DNA from 2 places in the Rhodococcus aerolatus genome. Region 2 is predicted to be linked to the other one. Evidence: riboswitches for the same ligand, from Rfam matches in the RefSeq annotation. Region 2 holds a riboswitch; the other holds the start of a gene.

Region 1 (4,562 bases), on a different contig from region 2:
CCCGCACGGAGGACGGCCTCGTCGGCGACGTGCACCCCGACGTCGCCGAGGTGGCCGGGTTCCTCTCCCCGAACCCCGGCGGGGTGGGCCTGATGACCCGGGCCATGCTGCTGGTCAACGTGGTGGAGCGGGCCGAGGCGCTCGCCGCCGGGGCGTGACGGGCACGCGGCACCCGCCGCGGACGGGCGGGTGGCGGGTCCACGTGCCGTTCGCCGTCGTCCTGCTGGTCGTCCTGGCCGCCTTCGCGCTCGTGGCCACCGACCGGTGGCGGCGCGGGGCCACGGTGCTGGGCGCCGCGCTCGTGCTCGCCGCGGGCCTGCGGGCCCTGCTGTCCGAGGAGCGGGCCGGGCTGCTCGCGGTCCGCGCCCGCATCCCCGACGTGCTGGTCTACGGCGGGCTCGGCGTGGCCCTGGTCGGCCTGGCCGCGTCCATCGACTCCCTCGGCACCGGCTGAGCGCGGCTCAGGACAGGGCGACCGTCTCGCGCAGCAGCGCCGCCACCGCGTCCTGCTCGACGAGGAACCCGTCGTGGCCGAACGGGGACGTCACCACCCGCAGGCCCGCGCAGGTCGGCACGGCCGCGGCGATCTCGGCCTGCAGCCGCAGCGGGTAGAGCCGGTCGGAGTCGACCCCGGCCACGACCACGGGCACCCGCACCCCGCCCAGCGCGGCCGCGAGCCCCCCGCGGTCCCGGCCCACGTCGTGGGTGTTCATCGACCGGGTCAGGGTGACGTAGCTGGCCGGGTCGAACCGCTCGACGAGCTTGCGCGCCTGGTGGTCGAGGTAGCTCTGCACCGCGTAGCGCCCGCCGTGCGCCGGGTCCTCGCCCTGCTGCGGCCGCGCGCCGAAGCGCTCGTCGAGCTCGACCTCCCCGCGGTAGCTGAGGTGGGCGACCCGACGCGCGATGCCCATGCCGACCTCGGGGCGCACCCCGGTGCCGTGGTAGTCCCCGCCCCGCCACGCCGGGTCGTTCTCGATGGCCATGACCTGGGCGGTCTGCAGCCCGATCTGGTCCGCCGTGGCCCGGGCCCCCGTGGCGAGGACCAGGGCCGAGCGCACCCGGTCGGGGTGACCGACGGCCCACTCCAGGGCGCGCATGCCGCCCATCGAGCCCCCGACCACGGCGGCGAAGCTGCCGATGCCGAGCGCGTCGGCCAGGGCGACCTCGGCCGCGACCTGGTCGCGGACGGTGATGTCGGGGAAGCGCGACCCCCAGGGCGCGCCGTCCGGGGCGGTGGAGCCGGGCCCGGTGGTGCCGCGGCACCCGCCGAGCACGTTCGCCGCCACCACGAGGAAGCGGTCGGTGTCGAGGGCGGCCCCGGGCCCGACCAGCCCGTCCCACCAGCCGGGGGAGGGGTGGTCGGGGCCGGCGGGCCCGACGACGTGGGAGTCCCCGGTCAGCGCGTGCAGCACCAGCACCACGTTGGACCGGTCGGCGGCGAGCCGGCCCCACGCCTGCAGGGCGACCGCCACGTCGGGCACCACCACGCCGGACCCGAGGGTGACGTCGCCGACGGCGACCGTGCGCAGCTCGCCCCGCTGCTCGTCGTCACCGACGAGCAGCGGGGTCGGCGGGTGCACCGAGCCGCGCGTCACCGGCGTCGTCAGCCGGCTGCGGCGGCGAGGCCGGTGCGCAGGTCGCCCAGGATGTCCTCGATGCCCTCCAGGCCCACGGCGAGCCGGACCAGGCCGGGGGTCACGCCGGAGGCGAGCTGCTCCTCGGGGGTCAGCTGGGAGTGCGTCGTCGAGGCCGGGTGGATGACCAGCGAGCGGACGTCGCCGATGTTGGCGACGTGGCTGTGCAGGGTGAGCGCGTTGACGAAGCGCTTGCCGGCGTCGACCCCGCCGTCCAGCTCGAACGCGAGCACCGCGCCCGCCCCGCGCGGGGCGAGCTCCTGCCCGCGGGCGTACCACGGCGAGGACTCGAGCCCGGCGTAGGCCACCGAGGTCACGCCGTCGTGGCCCTGCAGGAACTGCGCCACCGCGGTCGCGTTCTGCACGTGGCGCTCCATGCGCAGGCTGAGCGTCTCGATGCCCTGGGCGATGAGGAACGCGTTGAACGGGGACACCGCGGCGCCGAGGTCGCGGAGCAGCTGCACCCGCGCCTTGAGCGCGTAGGCGGGCGCACCGAGGTCGGCGAACCGGACCCCGTGGTAGCTCGGGTCGGGCTCGGTGAAGCCGGGGAAGCGCCCCTGGGTCCAGTCGAAGGTGCCGCCGTCGACGATGACCCCGGCGATCGCGGTGCCGTGCCCGCCCAGGTACTTGGTGGCGGAGTGCACGACGACGTCGGCGCCGTGGGCGAGCGGGTTGATGAGGTACGGCGTGGCGACGGTGTTGTCGACGATGAGCGGGATGCCCTCGGCGTGCGCGACGCCGGAGACGCCCGGGATGTCGAACACGTCGTTCTTCGGGTTGGAGATCGTCTCGCCGTAGAAGGCCTTGGTGGTGGGCCGGACCGCGGCCCGCCACTGCTCGAGGTCGTCGGGGTCGTCGACGAAGCTGACCTCGACGCCCAGCTTGGGCAGCGTGTAGTGGAACAGGTTGTAGGTGCCGCCGTAGAGCCGCGGGCTGGAGACGACGTGGTCGCCCGCGCCGGCGATGTTCAGCACGGCCATCGTCTCCGCGGCCTGGCCCGAGGCGGTGAGCAGCGCGGCCACGCCGCCCTCGAGCGCGGCGATGCGCTGCTCCACCGCGTCCTGGGTGGGGTTCATGATCCGGGTGTAGATGTTGCCCGGCTCGGTGAGGCCGAACAGCGCTGCGGCGTGGTCGGTGTCGCGGAACGCGTAGCTCGTGGTCTGGTAGATCGGCAGCGCGCGGGCGCCGGTGCTCGCGTCGGGGCTCTGCCCGGCGTGGATCTGCTTGGTCTCGAAGCTCCAGCCGGCGCTGGGGTCGGCCAGCGCGGCCTGGTCGAGCTCGCCGGTGGGGTCCGGGGTGGGGACCGTGTCGTCGGCGGTGGGGGTGGAGCCGTCAGGGGTGCTCACAGGTCTGGGACCTCCGTGATCAGGGGGCCCGCCAGGGCCCGCGCTTGCCGTCCGGCACCTCACCGGACGACCAGGTCGTCTCCCGGGGCACCCCACCGCGGTTGGAGGGTTGCCGGCCAGCGAGCCGGGGCTTGACGCTGGCGCTCATGACCTGCCGGACACCCTAGCCGCCGCCGCGACGCGTGCGACAGTGGAGGGCGTGTCGCGACCCCCCGCCCGCCGCGGCCGCAGCACCGCGGGCGTCGTCCTGGCGCTGCTGGTGCTGCTGGGCGGCTGCGGCACCCCCGCGGTCGCGCTGCCCCCCACCCCGTCCGGCGTGCTCACCGCGGACGGTGCGCGCGTGTCCCTCTCGGCCTGGGAGCCGTGCGGCGACGGGGCCCGGTGCGCGTCGGTCTCCGTCCCGCTGGACTGGTCGCAGCCGTCGGGGGACCGGATCAGCGTCGGCCTGGCCCTGCGGCCGGCCGACGACCAGGCCCACAAGCTGGGCACGGTGCTGTTCAACCCGGGCGGGCCGGGTGGGCAGGGGGCCGCGGACGTCGCCGGCGCGGGCGCCCCCGGCTTCCCCGGCGGGCTGGGGGACCGCTTCGACGTGGTCGGCCTCGACCAGCGCGGGGTGGGCTCGTCCGTCCCCCAGGTCCGCTGCCCGGTGGCCCCGGTCGACCCGACGCTCTCCACCACCCCCAGCGACCAGGCCGGCCTGGACGCGCTGGTCGCCCACGACCGGGCCGTGGCGGCCGGCTGCCGGGCGGCCACGGGCCCGCTGCTCGACCACGTCGACAGCCGCAGCGCCGCCCACGACGTCGAGGCCGTCCGGGTGGTCCTCGGCCTGGACTCGGTGCGGTGGCTGGGCCTGTCCTACGGCACCCTGCTGGGGCTGGCCTACGCCGAGCTGCACCCCGACCGGGTGGCGTCGATGGTCCTGGACGGCCCGGTGGACCACGCGGTGGGCGCCGCCGGGCTCACCGACGCCGAGGACCGCTCGACGCAGACCGCGCTGGCCCGGTTCGCGGCCTGGTGCGACACCGCGGACGAGTGCCCGCTCGACGACGCCGCCGCGCAGTACCGCCAGGTGCTCGCCGAGGCCGACGCCGGCCCGCTGCCGACCGGGCTCGACCCGGCCGGGATCACGGCCGAGCAGGTCGGCCGGGCCACCTTTGGCTACCTGCAGGACCCCTCGCAGTGGCCCGCGCTGGGCACGGCGATCGCGGAGGCGCTGGGTGGCGACGCGGCCGGCTTCGCGCCGGACCCGGCGGGCGGGCCGCAGCCCGACCCGGCCCAGGCCGTCACCGACCCGCTCGACCCGGAGGACGGGGTCGCCCCCACCGCGGCGGCGGCGTACCGGGCGGTGGTGTGCCAGGACCTGCCCAGCGACCTCACCGACCTGGCGGACGTGCGTGACCGGCTGGCCGCGCTCACCGCCGCCGCCCCCGACGTGCGCGGCCAGGTCGAGGGGTGGGGGGTCGAGACGGGCTGCCTGGGCTGGCCGGGGGACCCCGCGTACCCGCCGCAGGACTCGGGACCCGTGTCCCCGGCGACCCCGGTGCTCGTGGTCGCGGGTGACGCCGACCCCACCACCCCGCTG
Region 2 (4,562 bases):
CCGGGTCACCGACGCCGCCGCGCGGCTCGGGGTGCGGGTCGTCGCCGTCGCCGAGACCCACCTGCACAACGACTACGTCACCGGGGGGCACCACCTGGCCCGGTCGCTCGGGGTGGACTACCTCGTCAACGCCGCCGACCCGGTCGACTTCGACCGCCGCGCGGTCTCCGACGGCGACGAGCTCACCCTCGGCGGGCTGACCGTCCGGGTGGTGGCGACCCCGGGCCACACCCACACCCACCTGTCCTACGTGGTCAGCCACGACGGCGAGCAGGCCGTGTTCTCCGGCGGCAGCCTGCTGTTCGGCTCCGTGGGCCGCACCGACCTCGTCTCGCCCGACGACACCGACGGGCTCACCCACGACCAGTTCCACTCGGTGCGGGCGCTGGCCGCCGCCGCGGCCGACGAGGCCGCGCTCTACCCGACGCACGGCTTCGGGTCCTTCTGCTCCTCGGGCCCGGCCACCGGCGCCGACAGCTCGACGGTGGGGGAGCAGCGCCGCAGCAACCACGCGTTGACGACGCAGGACGAGGACCGGTTCGTCACCGAGCTCGTCGCCGGGCTCGCGGCGTACCCGACCTACTACGCGCACATGGGCCCGGCCAACGCCCACGGTCCGAGCGCCCCGGACCTGGCCGTGCCCGCCCCGCTCGGGGCCGACGAGCTGCGCCGCCGGCTCGCCGACGGCGGCTGGGTGGTCGACCTGCGCACCCGGCGGGCGTTCGCCGACGGCCACCTCGCCGGGACCCTCTCGTTCGAGCCGGGCGCGAGCTTCCTGACCTACCTGGGGTGGACCCTGCCCTGGGGCGAGCCGCTGACGCTGCTGGGCGAGGAGGGCGACGTCGAGACCGCGGTGCGCGAGCTCGCCCGCATCGGCTGGGACCACCCGGACGCGGTGCTCGGCGACCCCGCGACCGCGCTCGCCGACCACGAGGTGCGCTCGTACCGCCGGGTCGGCTGGGCCGAGGTGGCGGCCGAGCACCCCGGCCCGCTGCTCGACGTCCGCCGCACCGACGAGTTCGCCGGCGGGCACCTCGTCGACGCGGTCAACGTCCCGCTGCACACCCTGCTCGACCGGCTCGACGAGGTCCCCGCCGGGCAGGTCTGGGTGCACTGCGGCTCGGGCTACCGCGCGGCCGTCGCCGCCAGCGTGCTCGACCGCGCCGGCCGCGACGTCGTCCACGTCGACGCCGACTTCGACGCCGCCGCCGACGCCGGGCTCGAGGTCACCACCGACGTCCACGCCACGGCCTGACCGGCAGCGGAGAACCGGAGGGAGACAGGATGTCCGAGAACCAGCCGAGCGAGCTCACGCCGGCCCGTGCCGCCGAGCTCACCGCGGACGGCAGCCACCTGCTCGTCGACGTCCGCGAGGACAGCGAGTGGGAGGCGGGCCACGCCCCGCAGGCGGTCCACGTGCCGCTGGGCACCCTGGCCGCGGTCGACCTGCCCGCCGGCACCCCCGTGGTCGCGGTGTGCCGCAGCGGCGCCCGCTCCGCCCGGGCCGTCGAGGCGCTGGCCGAGCGCGGGATCGAGGCGCACAACCTCACCGGCGGCATGACGGCCTGGGCCGCAGCGGGTCTCGAGGTCCGCGACGGCCGCGGTCAGCCGGGCACGGTGGTCTGAGCCGTGGTGGTCGCGGTCGCCCTGGCCGCCGGCGCGGTGATCGGCCTGCTGCTCGGCGCGCTGGGCGGCGGCGGGTCGATCCTCACCGTGCCGGTCCTGGTCTACGGGCTGGGCCAGGGCACCACGACGGCCACCACCGCCTCGCTCGTCATCGTCGGCGTCTCGTCCGTCGTCGCGGCGGCCGAGCACCACCGGTGCGGGCGGGTCCGCTGGGGCCCGGGGCTGACCTTCGGCCTGCTCGGCTCGGTCGCCGCGCTGCTGGGCACCGTCGCCGGCCGCCACGTCGCCCCCGAGGTGCTGCTGCTCGGGTTCGCGGCGCTGATGCTGGTGGCCGCCGGGGGACTGCTGCACCGGGAGCACCGGGCCGCGGCGGTACCGGCCGCCCGTGCCGACGCCGGTGGGGTGACGACGCTGGAGCGGACCACCATCCGCTCGGCCGTGCGCCGACGGGTGGTCGTGGTCGGGGCGGCGCTGGGGGTGGGGCTGCTGACCGGGTTCTTCGGCGTCGGTGGCGGTTTCGTCATCGTGCCCGCCCTCGTGCTCGCCCTGGGGCTGCCCCTGCCGGTGGCCGCGGCGACCTCGCTGGTGGTCATCGCGCTGAACAGCGCCGCGGGCCTGCTCGCCCGGTGGGGCCACCTCGACGTGCCGTGGCACGTGGTGGTCCCGTTCACGGTGGCCGCCGTGCTCACGTCGCTGGTCGGCGGCCGGGTGGCCCAGCACGTGCCCGCCCGGGTGCTCACCCGCGGGTTCGTCGCCCTGCTCGTCGTCGTCGCCGGCTACGTGGCCGTGCGGGCCGGCGCCGCGCTGTAGGTCGGGGCGCGCCGCGCCGGGGGGTTGCGGGCCCGGCCCGGGGCTCGCTACCTTCCTGGCCGTCACGAGTGCCAGCGCGAAGCCCCGGCTCGCTGGCCGGCAACCCTCCTCCGCGACGGGGTGCCCCGGGTGATGACACGGCCCGCCCCGCCCGGGGCGGGCAAGCGCGGAGCTCGCCCGTGGGCTCCCGGACCCGAGGAGCCCTGCCGTGACCACCAGCCTCGCCCCCGCCCGGCCGCACCCGACGACCGGCCCGGCCGTGGCCCCGTTCGCCGCGCTCGTCGGCGCCGGCCTGCCGACCCCCACCCGTCGCGGCGATCGTCCGTACGTCAACCTCGACAACGCCGCCAGCACCCCGGCCCTGGCCGCCGTGGCCGACGAGGTCACCAGGTTCCTGCCGCAGTACGCCAGCGTCCACCGCGGGGCGGGGCACCTCTCCCAGGTGTGCACCCGGGCCCACGAGCAGGCCCGCCGGGACGTGGCCGCGGCCGTCGGCGCGGGGGAGCGCGACGTGGTCGTGTTCACCCGCAACACCACCGACGCGCTGAACCTCCTCGCCACCGCCGTGCCCGGGCGGGTGGTCTACCTCGACGTGGAGCACCACGCGAACTTCCTGCCCTGGCAGGAGTCCGGCGACACGCTGGTCCCGGTGGCCCGGACCGTGGCCGGGACGCTGGCCGCGGTCGAGGCCGCGCTGCGCCGCGAGCCCGTCGCGCTGCTCACCGTCACCGGGGCCTCCAACGTCACCGGCGAGGTGCTGCCGCTGGCCGAGCTCGCCGCGCTGGCCCACCGCCACGGCGCGCGCATCGCCGTCGACGGGGCCCAGCTGGTGCCGCACCGCCGTATCGACCTCACCGCCCTGGGCCTGGACTACCTCGCGTTCTCCGGGCACAAGCTCTACGCACCGTTCGGGGCCGGCGTGCTCGTCGGGCGCCGGGACTGGCTCGACGCCGCCCCGCCGCACCTGGCCGGGGGTGGCGCCGTCGCCGAGGTCACCACCACCGGCACCACCTGGGCGCCCGCCCCGGCCCGGCACGAGGGCGGCACGCCCAACCTGCTCGGGGTGCTCGCGCTCGCCGCCGCGTGCCGCGAGCTGACCGCCTGGGACGAGGCCGCGTGGCACGAGCACGAGCGCGTGCTGCACGCCCACGTCCTCGACGAGCTGGCGTCGGCCGGCCTGGCCCCGCTGCGGATCTGGGCCGACCCGGCCGACGTCGTCGGGGTCGTCGCCTTCACCGTCCCCGGGTGGCGGCCGGCCGCCGTGGCCGCGTACCTCGCCGACGAGCACGGCATCGGGGTGCGCGACGGACGCTTCTGCGCCCACCCGCTGCTGGCCCGGCTCGGGGTGCCCGGGGGTGCGGTGCGGGTGAGCCTCGGGGTGGGCAGCTCCAGCGCGGACGTCGACCGGCTCGGCGCCGCGCTGCGCGAGCTGGTGGCCCTGGACCCGGCGGCGGCCCCGCAGGTCACCGAGACCCCCTGCGGCAGCTGAGCACCCGGCTCAGGGGGCCGGCGGGGTGATGCCCGGCCACAGGCTCTCGGCCGCTGCGGCGAACGACGTCATCGCCGCGGCCAGCTCGGTCTGCTGGCGGTGCGGGATGCGGCCGAGCACGGCGGCGAGGTCGCGGCGGCGCCGGGCCGTGACCGTGCTGACCGTGCGCCGCCCGGCCGCGGTGAGCGCCACGCGGGACTCGCGCCGGTTGGTCGGCACCACGCCGCGCTCCACGAGCCCGGCGGCGACGAGCCGGTCGACCATGCGCACGGCGGTCGAGGCGGCCACGTCCAGCGCGGCCGCCAGCCCCCCGAGGTTCGACGGCCCCGCCTCGAGCACCACGAGCATCCGGAACTGCGGCAGCGTCACGTCGGGCGCGGCGGCCACCGAGCGCGCCGACACGGCGACCAGGGCGCGCGACGCGGACAGCACGGCGTCGACGGGGTCGGCGGCGGCAGCACCGGGGGGTGCGGGATCGGTCACGCCCCCACCGTGCCCCCGTTGCGTTCGACAGTGCAAGTGTTGCACTGTCGAACGGTGACGAGCCCATCCCAGCCCCTCGCCCGCCCCTCCCTGGGGGCGCGGGTGCTCGACCGCGCCCCGGGGTGGTCCGGCCGCACCGGCGCGGTGACGCTGT

Evidence for each region. Region 2 has a riboswitch for S-adenosylmethionine ahead of ACYVOF_RS11610 (aminotransferase class V-fold PLP-dependent enzyme). Riboswitches for the same ligand answer to the same signal wherever they lie in the genome.
Region 1: linked by a shared signal. The riboswitch ahead of ACYVOF_RS04280 (bifunctional o-acetylhomoserine/o-acetylserine sulfhydrylase) and the one ahead of ACYVOF_RS11610 (aminotransferase class V-fold PLP-dependent enzyme) in region 2 are both predicted to bind S-adenosylmethionine.

The regions. Positions count from the first base shown of each region.
Region 1 covers NZ_BAAGQZ010000005.1:190,097-194,658, reverse strand. Annotated here, with positions in the region: gene ACYVOF_RS04295 (bifunctional methylenetetrahydrofolate dehydrogenase/methenyltetrahydrofolate cyclohydrolase) at 1-158, shown strand, start outside; gene ACYVOF_RS04290 (DUF3017 domain-containing protein) at 155-454, shown strand; gene metX (homoserine O-acetyltransferase MetX) at 462-1,562, opposite strand; gene ACYVOF_RS04280 (bifunctional o-acetylhomoserine/o-acetylserine sulfhydrylase) at 1,604-2,896, opposite strand; SAM riboswitch class IV at 3,016-3,132, opposite strand; gene ACYVOF_RS04275 (alpha/beta fold hydrolase) at 3,180-4,562, shown strand, end outside.
Region 2 covers NZ_BAAGQZ010000029.1:94,926-99,487, forward strand. Annotated here, with positions in the region: gene ACYVOF_RS11595 (MBL fold metallo-hydrolase) at 1-1,255, shown strand, start outside; gene ACYVOF_RS11600 (rhodanese-like domain-containing protein) at 1,285-1,626, shown strand; gene ACYVOF_RS11605 (sulfite exporter TauE/SafE family protein) at 1,630-2,436, shown strand; SAM riboswitch class IV at 2,497-2,609, shown strand; gene ACYVOF_RS11610 (aminotransferase class V-fold PLP-dependent enzyme) at 2,645-3,925, shown strand; gene ACYVOF_RS11615 (MarR family winged helix-turn-helix transcriptional regulator) at 3,935-4,408, opposite strand; gene ACYVOF_RS11620 (chloride channel protein) at 4,463-4,562, shown strand, end outside.